DNA from 2 places in the Photorhabdus machadonis genome. Region 1 is predicted to be linked to the other one. Evidence: predicted binding sites of a transcription regulator. Region 1 holds the regulator's gene; the other holds the start of a gene.
What was found. The regulator CRP, encoded in region 1, controls carbon source genes, mostly activating them, when cyclic AMP is high. The targets are predictions, from matches to a motif close to ATGTGANNNNNNTCACAT.
Positions count from the first base shown of each region.

Region 2: the regulator CRP is predicted to act here: its motif matches at 4,023-4,040, upstream of msrB (peptide-methionine (R)-S-oxide reductase MsrB).

Region 1 covers NZ_CP199761.1:426,883-434,382, reverse strand. Annotated here, with positions in the region: gene murP (PTS N-acetylmuramic acid transporter subunit IIBC) at 1-1,149, shown strand, start outside; partial or broken gene tauA (taurine ABC transporter substrate-binding protein) at 1,148-1,304, opposite strand; gene ACUN2T_RS02145 (LysE family translocator) at 1,357-1,965, opposite strand; gene ACUN2T_RS02140 (hydrolase) at 2,069-3,049, shown strand; gene ACUN2T_RS02135 (YheU family protein) at 3,046-3,264, shown strand; gene ACUN2T_RS02130 (phosphoribulokinase) at 3,285-4,154, shown strand; gene ACUN2T_RS02125 (OsmC family protein) at 4,277-4,684, opposite strand; gene crp (cAMP-activated global transcriptional regulator CRP) at 5,006-5,638, shown strand; gene argD (bifunctional acetylornithine/succinyldiaminopimelate transaminase) at 5,687-6,898, opposite strand; gene ACUN2T_RS02110 (aminodeoxychorismate synthase component II) at 7,022-7,500, opposite strand, start outside.
Region 2 covers NZ_CP199761.1:2,608,035-2,615,534, forward strand. Annotated here, with positions in the region: gene dadX (catabolic alanine racemase DadX) at 1-687, shown strand, start outside; gene ACUN2T_RS12440 (MipA/OmpV family protein) at 985-1,737, shown strand; gene ACUN2T_RS12445 (D-hexose-6-phosphate mutarotase) at 1,818-2,696, opposite strand; gene gapA (glyceraldehyde-3-phosphate dehydrogenase) at 2,823-3,818, opposite strand; gene msrB (peptide-methionine (R)-S-oxide reductase MsrB) at 4,160-4,570, shown strand; gene ACUN2T_RS12460 (YeaC family protein) at 4,655-4,924, shown strand; gene pncA (bifunctional nicotinamidase/pyrazinamidase) at 4,986-5,624, opposite strand; gene ansA (asparaginase) at 5,637-6,656, opposite strand; gene sppA (signal peptide peptidase SppA) at 6,826-7,500, opposite strand, start outside.

The sequences.
Region 1 (7,500 bases):
ATAGCCTCCGCCAATAAAAAGCAGCTTAAAGAGAAACAGGTCAGCGCAGTACATAAATTTCTGACGAAATTCGCCACTATTTTTACACCGCTGATCCCCGGCTTTATTGCCGTTGGTTTACTGCTGGGCTTTGCCACTTTACTTGAACAGATCGCCATTCAGGGCGTTGAACATCCTAATACTGTATTGGTTGAAATCATCGGTTATATGAAAGTATTCAGTAAAGGAATGTTCAGCTTTTTGAGTATCCTGGTTGGTTATAACGCGCAAAAAGCCTTTGGTGGATTAGGTATAAACGGCGCAATTATCGCCTCGCTGTTTGTACTGGGTTATAACCCGGATGCCACCAGCGGTTTCTACTCCGGTATCTCCACTTTCTTTGGTTACAGTATCGATCCACGCGGCAATATTATCGGCGTTCTGCTCGCCGCTATTCTGGGAGCATGGGTAGAACGACAGGTTCGTAAGATCATTCCAGACAATCTGGATATGATCCTCACTTCAGCGATTACCCTGCTGATCATGGGAGCAATCGCCTTTATTATTATCATGCCGTTGGGAAGCTATCTGTTTAGCGGCATGTCATGGTTATTCCTTAATCTTAACGGCAATCCTTTTGGTACAGCGATATTGGCAGGGCTGTTTCTGCTCGCCGTTATGTTTGGTGTACATCAGGGGTTTGTTCCGGTCTATTTCGCGTTAATGGACGCACAAGGCTTTAACTCTCTGTTCCCAATCCTTGCTATGGCTGGAGGCGGGCAAGTTGGTGCAGCACTGGCGCTGTATGTCAAAGCGAATAAGGATTCTCTGCTGCGTACTCAAATAAAAGGTGCCATTATTCCAGGCTTTCTCGGTATCGGTGAACCCTTGATTTACGGGGTAACCTTGCCACGCATCAAACCTTTTATCACTGCTTGTCTGGGAGGTGCTGCCGGTGGTTTCTTTATCGGCTTAGTGGCTTATTTGGGATTACCTGTTGGGCTGAATACGGTTTTTGGGCCATCTGGATTAGTCGCACTACCACTAATGACCTCCAACAGCGGTATTTTTATCGGGATGGCAGTTTATGCCGCGGGATTGGTGGTTGCTTATATCAGTGGTTTTGTCCTGACTCTGCTGTTCGGCAATAAAAATGTCGATTTAACTTGATATTACCGATTTGCATATCACGGGAAGTCAGCGCCCACAGCAGAACCACTGTCAAATTTGCGCCATTGAACATCAGCACCAAATTGCCGGACAAAATCACCATGATACTGGACGACTTTTGCCGGCTCTGGCGAAGTTTGATAAGCAATCGTCACTTAAAGAATGAATAAATATTCTTTATAACCAAAATTAAATTAACGAATTAAATTATCCAATCCAGATCAATGGCACACAGGTTGCTGTTAATATTCCCATCATAATATTGAAAATAAACCAGGCATTGCGACTACGAAGTAATGTTCCAATCAACGAACCAAAACCAGTCCACACGATACTACTCAAAAAACTTATCAATATCGTTGCGACACTAATAATGATGATGGAATAGAGATACTGTTCACCTGCAATACTGTAACTGCCAACCGATCCCAACCCCATCAGCCAGGCTTTCGGATTCAGGAACTGTAATAACCAACCCTGATACCAACGCACCGGCTTGATGACAACGCCACCTTGGGTATCCAGACGCCGGTAACTGGCTGTTGCCGTTTTCCATGCTAACCACAGTAAATAGAGACTACCCGCTATTTTCATTATCGTGTGAATAGTAGGATAAACCAGCAGTAATGCCGCCACACCGAAAGCGGACAGATATAAAATCGTCTGCATTCCCAGAAGAATCCCAAATATCAATCCCAAAGAACGGATAAAACCAAAGTTTGCACCCGATGAGGTCAGTAACATATTGTTTGGACCTGGGGTAATAGCAGAAATAAACAAAAAAGTTGTTAATGAAAAAATCAGGCTTGCTGTCATGAATGGTTCCTTTCATCCTGAATAATGGCGTTTCCCTTTCACAGAAAATATCAGTATGTTATTCACCATACAAGATAACTAATCAATTTAACTCGAAACCATTATGTCCGATATCTTTCGTCCTCTAACCGGAGCCAGTAATCCGCATTTGCAAACATTGCTCCCGCGTCTGGTGCGGCGGTATCCTGAACTGCAACCCTACTGGCAACGACTTAATCTGCCAGATAACGATTTTGTTGACCTGGCATGGAGTGAAGATCCAGCAACCGCAGCACATAAGCCACGGCTAATCCTGTTTCATGGTCTGGAAGGCAGTTTCCATAGCCCTTATGCTCACGGTTTGCTTCATACTTGTCAGAAAAAAGGCTGGCTTGGCGTTGTCATGCATTTCCGTGGATGCAGTGGTGAACCGAACCGCCAAAAACGTCTCTATCATTCTGGCGAAACAAGCGATGCCCGTTATTTTCTGAACTGGTTAAAACAGACCTACGGTGATATACCAACCTCAGCCGTGGGTTATTCAGTCGGCGGTAATATGCTGGCCTGCTATCTGGCAGAAGAAAAAACGCAGGCCCAGCTCAATGCAGCAGTCATTGTTTCTGCCCCTCTGATGTTAGAAGCCTGTTCCAGCCGGATAGAAAAAGGATTTTCTCAGGTTTACGAGCGCTATTTGCTTAACAATCTAAAACGTAATGTTACCCGCAAATTGCTCCGCTACCCGGGTTCGCTACCTATCAATCTGTCTCAGGTAAAAGGATTGAAGCATATTCGAGAATTTGATGAAATTGTGACCGCAAAAATCCACTGTTTTAAAGATGCAGCGGACTACTACCGCCAGTGCAGCGCTCTGCCACGCCTGCCTGACATTACTGTGCCACTGTTGATTATTCATGCAAAAGACGATCCTTTTATGACACCGGAAGTCGTTCCCGACCTCAAAACACTACCCAAAAATATTGAATACCAATTAACAGAATACGGTGGACATGTCGGCTTTGTCAGTGGTTCACTGAAGAAACCACAAATGTGGCTGGAACAACGTATTCCAAGCTGGCTGTCATCTTATCCGGAGCAACAACGATGATTATTCCATGGCAACAACTGGAACCAGAAACTCTGCTAAATTTGATAGAGAGTTTTATCCTGCGGGAAGGCACTGACTACGGCGAAGATGAAAAATCCCTTGAGCAGAAAGTCGCTGACATACGTCGTCAGTTGGAACAGGGGGATGTTATGCTGGTGTGGTCTGAACTGCATGAGAGCATCAATATTATGCCAAAAGAAATGTTCCATTCTTAACACTATGGAGTTTACTGCTTATGTCCGCCAAACATCCAATTATTGCGATTACCGGCTCCAGCGGTGCCGGAACAACAACAACCAGTTTAGCTTTCCGTAAGATTTTCCAGCAACTTAACATCAGCGCAGCACAGATAGAAGGAGACAGTTTCCACCGTTATACCCGCCCTGAAATGGACGCAGCAATCCGTAAAGCCAAAGAGCAAGGCAGACATATCAGTTATTTTGGGCCAGAAGCCAATGATTTTGGCATGCTGGAGAAAACCATGATTGACTATGGTGAGACCGGTGAAGGCCGCTGCCGTAAGTACCTTCACACCTATGATGACGCAGTGCCTTACAACCAGCTCCCCGGTACATTTACTCCGTGGGAAACCTTACCAAAGCAGACCGATGTGCTGTTTTATGAAGGCCTGCACGGTGGCGTGGTAACACCACAACATAATGTTGCCAGTCATGTCGATCTGCTGGTGGGGGTGGTGCCGATTGTCAACCTTGAATGGATACAGAAACTTATCCGCGATACCGGAGAACGGGGACACTCACAGGAAGCCGTGATGGATTCCGTTGTTCGTTCTATGGATGATTATATTAACTACATTACCCCCCAATTTTCCCGGACACATATAAATTTCCAGCGCGTCCCGACTGTTGATACGTCCAATCCATTTTCAGCCAAAGCCATTCCTTCTCTGGATGAAAGTTTTATCGTCATCCGTTTCCGTGATCTGACTCAAATTGATTTCCCGTATTTGTTATCCATGTTACAGGGCTCATTCGTTTCAAGTATTAATACCATCGTGGTTCCCGGCGGAAAAATGGGACTGGCCATGGAATTAATTATGACACCATTGGTACAGCGATTACTGGAAGGGGAAAAAATTTGTTGATCAAAACCTGGGATAAATCTAGAAAACCCAGTGTTTGAATCCACTTCTTATATTATTCAGTTAAAAAAACAGGTAACTGATATTAGTTACCTGTCGTTATTTTTCAATCAGGAAATAATATCTTAATCTGTCTCTTTAATTTCAAAGCTGTGGGTAAGCTCAACTGATTTCCCCAACATCAACGAAACAGAACAATATTTCTCAGCAGAAAGCGTGACGGCACGTTCAACCGCTTTCTCTGTTAAATCCTTGCCGGTAACAATAAAATGCAGATTAATAGAAGTAAACAAGCGTGGTGCCTCTTCACGACGGCGGGAGGTTAATTTCACTTCACAATCTTTTAGGTCATATCTGCCTTTCTGTAAAATAGAAATAACATCAATCGTGCTGCAACCACCCACTGCCATTAATACCATTTCCATTGGGCTTGGTGCCTTATCACCAGCATTTCCATCCATCATGATCTGATGGCCCGAAGACGACTCCCCCAAAAGAGACAACCCTTCAACCCATTTTACCCGCGCTTGCATAAGTACCTCTTAAGTCATTTTTTGCATCAAAGCCTACTCTTTCAGTATTAAACTGGCAATCTAATGAGCAGTTTATTGTGCTGAAACAATACAAGACAAGACAGAAACCTTTTCCTGTGTTAAAAACAGAAGCAGGTCCAGGTATATGTGGGTTAAGATCAATACTCAAGTTTCAAATTTCAGATAACCTATATAAAACCCTCACCTGTCGGTTTTTCAGCAAACTAATATGTTAAGCTAGTGTCTTTATATGCCAGCCTGACGAGAAACTTTTAGGTTCTCGTGTTATTTAGGCAGCGATAACAACAGAGGATGAAGCGAATGGTTCTCGGCAAGCCACAAACAGACCCCACTCTTGAATGGTTTTTGTCACACTGCCATATTCATAAATATCCATCCAAAAGCACGCTTATTCATCAAGGCGAAAAAGCAGAGACGCTTTACTACATCGTAAAAGGTTCTGTTGCAGTTTTGATTAAAGATGAAGAAGGCAAAGAGATGATCCTCTCCTATTTAAACCAGGGAGATTTCATTGGCGAACTTGGATTATTTGAAGAAGGACAAGAGCGTACAGCCTGGGTACGGGCCAAAAGCGCCTGTGAAGTAGCGGAAATTTCCTATAAAAAATTCCGTCAACTGATTCAGGTAAACCCGGATATTTTAATGCGTTTATCTGCCCAAATGGCAAGCCGTTTGCAAACAACTTCTGAGAAAGTCGGTAACCTGGCTTTCCTGGATGTGACCGGCCGGATTGCTCAGACTTTACTGAATCTGGCGAAACAACCCGATGCAATGACTCACCCTGACGGGATGCAAATCAAAATCACTCGTCAGGAAATTGGCCAGATTGTTGGCTGTTCCCGTGAAACGGTTGGCCGTATTCTGAAAATGCTGGAAGATCAAAACCTGATCTCCGCACACGGCAAAACAATTGTTGTTTACGGTACACGTTAATTCCGGATTAATCAGCGCATGATACTGCGCTGATTTCTCTTATCCTTGTTACACCAACTGGCTAATTGCCTTCTCCAGCCGTTCCATCCCTTGGGCTATCTCCTCTTCACTGATAATCAGCGAAGGCGTGAAACGCAGTACATCACTACCAGCACTCAATAACATCAGACCATTTTCAGCCGCCAGTTGCAGGATCTCTTTAGATTTTCCCTGATACTGCGCTTTTAGTTCCGCACCAATCAGCAATCCCTTGCCACGGATTTCACCAAATATCGAATATTTTTGATTGATATCGTTCAGAAAATTCACAATCAAATGATGCCGTTTTTCAACACCATTCAAGACCTCTGGCGTATTGATAATGTCAAAAGCGGCATTTGCAACCGCGCAAGCCAGCGGATTACCACCATAAGTTGTGCCGTGAGTCCCCGGTGCCATCGCCGAAGCGATATTCGCCGTAGTCAGCATAGCGCTAACAGGGAAACCACTTCCCAATGCTTTCGCTGTGGTGATAATGTCCGGCACAACATCATAATACATATAAGAAAATAACTTACCGGTACGTCCCATCCCACTTTGTACTTCATCAAATACCAGCAGTACCTGATGCTTATCGCAAAGTTCACGCAACCCATGAATAAATGCGGGTGTCGCCGGCGTGACTCCCCCTTCACCCTGAACAGGTTCTAATACAACAGCGCAAGTATGATCATCCATGACCGCCTTTACTGCATTTAAGTCATTAAAAGGCACATGAATAATATCTGCGGGTTTTGGCCCAAAACCATCAGCGTATTTTGGTTGACCACCAACAGAGACAGTAAACAGAGTACGACCATGAAAACCCTGATGGAATGCGATGATTTTGGTTTTATATGGATGGTAACGGGTAATAGCATAGTGACGCGCCAGCTTAAATGCGGCTTCATTCGCTTCCGCTCCCGAGTTGGCAAAAAATACCCGCTCCGCAAAAGTTGCATCAATCAGTTTCTGCGCGAGTATCAAAGCTGGTTCACTGGTGAAAATATTACTGATATGCCAAAGTTTCTCCCCTTGCTGCGTTAAAACATCCACTAATGCAGGGTGACAATGCCCCAAAGCCATAACAGCAATACCACCGGCAAAATCAATATATTCTTTCCCTTGCTGATCCCATACACGACTGCCTTGCCCTTTCACCGGTATAAACTGGGCCGGTGAATAAATTGGCAACATGACTTGATCGTATGTATTTCTGTTTACTCCAGCATGCTCCATCATTTTCCCACCCGTTTTTTATATATACGCCATTCAAAAATGAAAATATAATCATTTAATATGCATAAAAAATCAAAGATGGGCAAATGAAAAAGATGAATAAATGAAGAAATTATTGGTATCGGGTTAATATCTAAGAAAGTTACTCAGTAGCTGGTGCCCTTGTTCACTGAGAATACTTTCAGGATGGAACTGCACACCTTCCAGGGGCAGAGTACGATGACGAATTCCCATAATCTCATCTACATTGCCGTTATGCTGACTCCATGCAGTGACTTCAAAAACGGCGGGTAAAGTCTCTGCAGCAATCACCAATGAATGGTAACGGGTAACCGTTAATGGCCGGTTTAGTCCTTTGAACACACCTTGCTGATTATGATGAATGGCAGAAGTTTTCCCATGCATCACTTCCCTGGCTTTTACCACACTGGCCCCGAATGCCTGCCCAATTGCCTGATGCCCAAGACAAACACCCAGAATCGGCAATTTATCCGAAAAATGAGAAATCGCAACCAGAGAAATTCCTGCTTCATTTGGGGTACAAGGGCCTGGGGAAATAACCAGATGTGTAGGTGCCAATCGCTCAATATCTTCAAGCTGTAATT
Region 2 (7,500 bases), 2.2 Mb from region 1:
TTGGGGTTTCCTGCGGATCAATATAGAGAGGTTTTATTGCTGGCAAGGAGTATCCGGCAGATTGGGCAAATCACGTTGATGTCGCATTTTGCGAATGCAGATAATAAGGCAATTGGCGTTACTGAACAACTTAACGTTATTAATTCAGTCAGTCAGGGCTTGGATATTGCTCAATGTTTGGCTAATTCAGCCGCTTCTCTGTGGTATCCGCAAACTCATCGGGATTGGGTACGTCCCGGTATTGTGCTTTATGGCGCTTCTCCCAGTGGAAAGTGGAAAGATATTGCGGATATTGGGTTGAAAGCTGTGATGAGTCTGAAAAGTGAGATTATTGCCATTCAGCATCTCAAGGCTGGGGAAAAAGTGGGCTATGGCGGTAAATATACAGCATCAGGTCCTATTAGAGTCGGTACCGTTGCCTGTGGTTATGCTGATGGCTACCCCCGTAGAGCAATGACGGGAACACCGGTTATTGTCGATGGCGTCAGAACTCAGGTGCTAGGTGCAGTATCAATGGATATGTTGTCAGTGGATTTGACGCCTTGTCCGCAGGCCCAAATTAGCAGTCCTGTTGAATTATGGGGGCAAAACCTGCCAGTGGATGATGTGGCAGAGATCCTTGGAACTATTGGTTATGAATTGTTGTGTGCATTGGCGGATCGGGTCCCGGTATCTATATGTCGTTAAATATCAATATCGCTAACTATCAGACAGGATGGTTTTGTTCTGATAAAGAGAATGATAAATAATAATTTATTGCTGGTATTATTACAGAATATAAGTTATCTATTCCATTAAATGAATATATCTGTGTTTCACATATAGATTTGTTTGTTTTTGTGAGGAAAATTAAGCGGAATTTAGACATATAGTGCTTTCTGGGCAGAAATACTACGTTATTACTTGGAAATAGGGGAAATGATCTCTTACACTTACACTTGATAATAGACAATCGCATAATTGTTTTATAGGAAATAGTTTATAATGATCAACAAAACAAAAGTTCTAGCGGCAGCCATCACTTTTTGTTTTTCTTCATCGGTAGCTTATGCAGGGCAGTGGTCAGTTGGCGCATCTGTTCTAGCTCAGTCACCACCTTATAAGGGAGTAAAGAGTGAAGATAAAGTGTTACCTGTTCCAATGGTTAATTATGAAACTGACAATTTCTATTTTCATACTTTAGCTGCTGGGTATTATTTGTGGAACGAACCGAAAGACAAATTATCTTTGGATGTATATTATTATCCTCAAAGTTTCAGCCCAAAAGATAATGAAGATAAGCAGCTGAAAAAGCTAGATAAACGTCACGATACCATGATGGGCGGTTTTAGTTATCGTCATATTGAAGATTGGGGAACGTTACGCAGTTCTTTTTCGGCGGATACTTTAGGTAAAAGTAAAGGGATCACGGTTGACCTGGCATATTTATATGACTTTGAAATAGGGAGTTTGTCGTTACAACCAGGATTAGGTGTGGTCTGGAATAGTAAAAAACAAAATCGTTACGAATATGGAATTAAAGAGCGTGAATCACATCGTAGCGGGTTGGAAAAATATACTCCAAGTGATAGTTGGACTCCCTATCTGGAATTATCTGCCAATTATGAATTTAACCAGACATGGTCTGTATTTATGATGGGGCGGGTTGAATGGCTACCGGATGAAATTAAAGATAGCCCAATGGTTGATAAATCATATTCAAGTATCGTTTGGACAGGTATTACATATAGTTTTTAATTACCCGAAACGATAATACCGGATAGAGACTGAATTCACCGGATTGTATTCAGTCTTTTTTGTGGTTTTTTTTGAGATATTTATTGATGGTCTTTCCGGCAGCGAATGACAACTGAAATGTGGGCTGGGCGATCATTTTTGGCAATTAACGGTTTATTTATACGGGCTGTTTCTACACAAATCATATTTTTGTAACCTTCATCACACATATCTTTCATATTATTCGATAACTCAGCACCGGGATTCCAGCATACAACATCACTGTGATGGTAATGGTGAATTTCAATTGTTCGTTTCAATGAGTTATCTCTTATCAGATTAAAATCTTCTGGTGCTGTATAGATGCGGTCAGTGTGGCCGGTGAAAGTAAGATCTTCTCCTGTTGTGTATTGCTCTTTGTCAGCAATAGTATCAATAAAATGTTTACCCAGACCACTGACTGAAATCCGATTAATATTGCCTACATTCAGATAAGTGTGCAGAGCGCAGGTTGCCTGATAATCACCATAGGTTTCCAGCTCCACTTCACAGGTTTCACACAGTTTGAAGCGGGCAATCAAGGTAAAATCATAAGGCCACAATTTACGGGTATATTCGTTGTCTCTCAGTGTGAAGGTTAATATTACGCCATTTTCATGTTCATTATGTGCACTGAATTCCCAGGGAAGCGTTCTGGCAAAACCGTGATTTGGTGTTCTTACGGGGCCAAACCAGGGCCAACAAATAGGAATACCCCCACGGATAGCAGTGCCTGCTTTAAATGCTGTCTTCCTGCTTAACCACAATCCCGGCTCTTCATCACTGGGTTGCCAGGCGATGAGGTGCGCCCCTTGCTGGCTGATTGCGCCACGAACTTTAGGATGAGACACGACTATCAATGGGAAGCCATCTATATTCCGTTGACTGATGGAAGGGGAGATCTGCTCTGCAATCGGTAACGCAAAAATTTTATCACTCATGTGTTATGACCTTATAAACCCACAGCAGGCATATTGCATGGCCCAAGAATAACGCATGTTGTAAGCAGATTAAAATAAAAGAGCTGCCAGGAAAGGCAGCTCTTTTCAGGCAGGGTGATAACTCAGTTATTTAGAGATGTGAGTGATCAGATCCAGAACTTTGTTAGAGTAACCTGTTTCGTTGTCATACCAGGAAACCAGTTTCACAAAATTGTCATTCAGAGCGATACCGGCTTTTGCATCAAATACAGAAGTCAGTTTTTCGCCGTTGAAATCGTTAGACACCACGTCATCTTCGGTGTAACCCAGAACGCCTTGCAGTTCACCTTCAGCCGCGTCTTTGATGGCATCACAGATTTGCTGATAAGTCGCTGGTTTTTCCAGACGTACAGTCAGATCAACAACAGAGACGTTAGGCGTAGGAACACGGAAAGCCATACCGGTCAGTTTACCGTTCAGCTCAGGGATAACTTTACCTACTGCTTTCGCCGCACCGGTAGAAGATGGGATGATATTCTGAGCGGCACCACGACCACCACGCCAATCTTTCGCAGAAGGGCCATCCACTGTTTTCTGCGTCGCAGTGGTTGCGTGAACAGTGGTCATCAGGCCTTCAACGATGCCGAATTTATCATTGATAACTTTAGCCAGCGGCGCCAGACAGTTAGTGGTGCAAGAGGCATTGGAAACAATGTCCTGGCCTGCGTAAGCTTTGTGGTTAACCCCCATAACAAACATAGGTGTGTCATCTTTGGACGGGCCAGTCAGAACCACTTTTTTCGCACCCGCAGTGATGTGCTTACGTGCAGTTTCATCAGTCAGGAAGATACCTGTTGCTTCTGCAACAACATCAACGCCCACTTCATCCCATTTCAGGTTAGCGGGATCTCTCTCTGCTGTAACACGGATAGTTTTACCGTTAACAACCAGATGGCCGCCTTTTACTTCAACCGTTCCATTGAAGCGACCGTGAGTTGAATCGTATTTCAGCATGTAAGCCATGTATTCGGCGTCCAGCAAATCGTTGATTGCGACGATTTCGATGTCTGAACGTTCTTGTGCAGCACGGAAAACAATACGGCCAATACGACCAAAACCGTTGATACCTACTTTGATAGTCATAGTGTTCCACCAGCTATTTTTTAGTGAATTAAAAATTATTACTAAAGTTACCAAAACCTTGCCAGCCGTCAAGCGGAATCGTGTCAATAGTCGAAAAACATCGACTTTGAGTACACCATTCAGACGCTTGCTATACGGTACCAGCAATCGATTAGCTCATCATTATCGGGGCACCGACAGATATTGAAAGTTAATCGGTTAGATATGCGAGTCACATCACAATATAGTAGGATAAACATCTTCAGTTAACCGCTTAAAATAGATTCCACTGATGTAATGTTAATCTTTTGTTATTATCATTTGATTTTATTGAAAACATGAGTCTTATTAAGGTGGTCGTTATGGCTAAGAATCCTGATGTTTCCCTTTATACAGAACTTACTGATATTCAGCGGCATGTGACCCAGAATGCCGGGACGGAACCGCCATTTTCGGGGAAATTGTTACATAATAAAAAAAGTGGCATGTATCATTGTCTGTGCTGTGGGCAGCCGTTATTTCTGTCCAATACTAAATTTGATTCGGGCTGCGGTTGGCCGAGTTTTTACCAGCCTGTCAGTGATGATGCGGTGCTGTATCTTGATGATAATAGTCATAATATGCAGCGTATTGAAGTTCGTTGCCGCCATTGTGACGCTCATTTGGGGCATGTGTTCCCTGATGGCCCGAAACCGACAGGAGAACGTTTTTGTATCAATTCGGCTGCGCTAAGTTTCACTGATGAAAATACAGATGAGAAAACAGTAGGTTAAGCATTTTATTATTGCCGGCATTGCCGTTAATTTATGTAAGAAAAATCGTTTCAGCTAATTCTGGAAAATAATGAGGAAATATCAATGGAACTGGATGATCTGTTATCAGTAATGACACCAGAGATATATCAACGCTTGGTTCAGGCAGTTGAACTGGGTAAATGGCAGGATGGTGTTCCTTTAACTGTAGAGCAGAAAGAGAATAGCCTGCAAATGATTATGCTGTGGCAAGCAAGGCATAACCATGAACCTGAACATATGACCATCGGTACTGATGGTCAGTTGGTGATGAAGAGTAAACAAGAACTGAAAGCGGCCTTTCAGTCTGAAATGGTGGCGACATTCAAGCCGTAATCTTCGCAAGATGGATATGAAAAGGCTGAGTTTGTTAAACTCAGCCTGGCCTTGATTAGTATCAGAAAAGGGCGCTTTCTAGTTGGGTAAGTTCTATCAGTATCGCACCTTGCGCGTTTATCTCTTTGAGTGCGGATTGGCTGTCGCCTGGACTGAGATTAACCCCCCGGCAACCATCAGCAATTACCCAGGTTTCATAACCTAATGCCAGTGCATCCAGCGCGGTAAACTTCACACAATAATCAGTGGCGATACCAATAATAAACAGGCGCTCAATTTTCTCTGTTTGCAACCAGTTGTCAAGCCGGGTTTTGCTTTGATGGCCGTTGTCAAAGAAAGCACTGTAGCTGTCGATTTGTGGATTTTCGCCTTTGTAGAAAATCTCAATAATGGCCTGCTTGTTCAGTTGTGGATGGAAATCAGCGCCATGCTGCCCCTGAACACAGTGTTCTGGCCACCACACTTGCGGAATACCGTTCAATATACCGATATCCCCGATTTTCTGACCGGAGTTTACTGCGAAGCTCATATGTTCAGCAGGGTGCCAGTCTTGGGTGGCAATAATGCTGATATTGTGTTTTAGACAGATATCAATTGCCTGATTTGCAACATCAATGACGTGCTCACTCTCTTTTACGGCTAACGCACCGCCGGTACAGAAATCGTTCTGTAGGTCAATAAGTAATAGGGCTGTTTTCATCTCTTTCCCAGATTATTTGTCGGCATAACTTAATTCACCACGTAAATTTTGTTGCATGAAATAACGAATTTTTTCACTGCTATAGGGTTGACTGAGTAAATAGTGCAACTTAGTTAACGTTGCTTCAAAGGTCATATCGTAACCACTGATAACACCGGTTTCAGCCAGAGCATGACCGGTTGCGTAACCATCCATGTTTACCCTGCCAGAAATGCACTGGGTCAGATTGACAACCACAATCCCTCTCTCTGTTGCCTGTTTTAGCTCTTTCAATAATTCAGGATGCTGTGGCGCGTTGCCGACGCCATATGAGCGCAGGATTAAGGCTTTAACCGGTTGCATTAAAATATTATTCACAATCTGACTGGAAAGGCCGGGATAAATGGTTATCACGCCAATGGGCTGTGGGGTGATCTGATGAGTGATAAATTCGCCGTGGCTGGCAGGGGCCGGACACGCATTGAAGGTTTTGATGTTAATACCTGCTTCCATCAATGGGGAACAGTTTGGTGAGGCAAAAGCATCGAAACCGTCTGCATGTGCTTTGACCGTTCGATTCCCACGGAACAATTTATTATTGAAAAACAGGCTGACCTCGTTTACGGGATAGTTAGCGGCAAGGTAAAGCGCATTCAACAAGTTTGTCTGCCCGTCAGAGCGCAGTGCTTCCAGTGGAATTTGTGATCCTGTCACAATCACCGGCTTACCCAGATTTTCAAACATAAAAGAGAGCGCGGATGCGGTAAATGCCATCGTGTCCGTGCCATGCAGGATCACGAAACCATCATAATCATCGTAATTTTGCCGGATATCATCAGCGATAAGTTGCCAGTCTTCTGGCGTCATATCAGAAGAATCAATCAGTGGTTGATGTTCACGGATGGTGAATGTCGGCATTTCAGACCGGTGGAATTCAGGCATTTTGGTGAGCTGGCGCTGTAAATGCCCTGAAACGGGAATATATCCCTGAGATGAGCGTTGCATCCCAATTGTTCCGCCCGTATAGACGACATAAATAGATTTCTTCTGCATGACTGTGCCTCGTAAAAAGATCAGCTGAATTATAGGAGTATTACAAAATAAAAAAAGCCTGACAGGGTATCTGTCAGGCTAAAAACGCCATTAATTAAGTGACCAGCAGAATCATACCGGGGAATTCCAGCGGCATGTTTCTGCTAATGTCATGCGTTATGATGGTTTTTTAGCGAATATCTCCGCAATTTAAACAGAACGCATAACGATTTTGTGGATCATTCAAATGGCGATAGAACTCAGCTTGCTGTTTTACTGCCTGAGCGACCTGTGTCATTGGCGCAGGCAGCCATGCCTGAAGCGCTTCCGGTACGATAGCTTGAGTGGTTGCCGTCAGCTGGCTCATCAGCAACTCACTGAATGACATTTCCGGCTGCATCCAATCAAGTTCTGGCTTATTCAGTTTTGCCAATTCAGCCGCTTTGGCAACCGCGTCGTCGAAATCACCTAATTGGTCGACCAATCCATTGGTTTTAGCATCATTTCCAATCCACACATGTCCTTGAGCAATTTTATCGACCTCTTCTGATGTCTTATTGCGTGAGTCAGCAACAAGACCGATAAAGTTCTTATAGCCGTTCTCAATATTAAGCTGCATCAGCTCTGAGAACTCTTTACTGAGCCCTTTAGTGATAGAAATACCTGCCAGTGGTGTCGTGGAAACGCCGTCAGTGTGGATACCAATATGATCCAGACTGTTTTCATACGTGGTGATGACACCGAAGATACCAATAGAACCGGTCAATGTACTTTGGTTTGCGATAATGTAATTGGCGGGAGTGGAGATCCAGTAACCACCAGATGCCGCCATTCCACCCATAGAAACAACGACTGGCTTATTCGC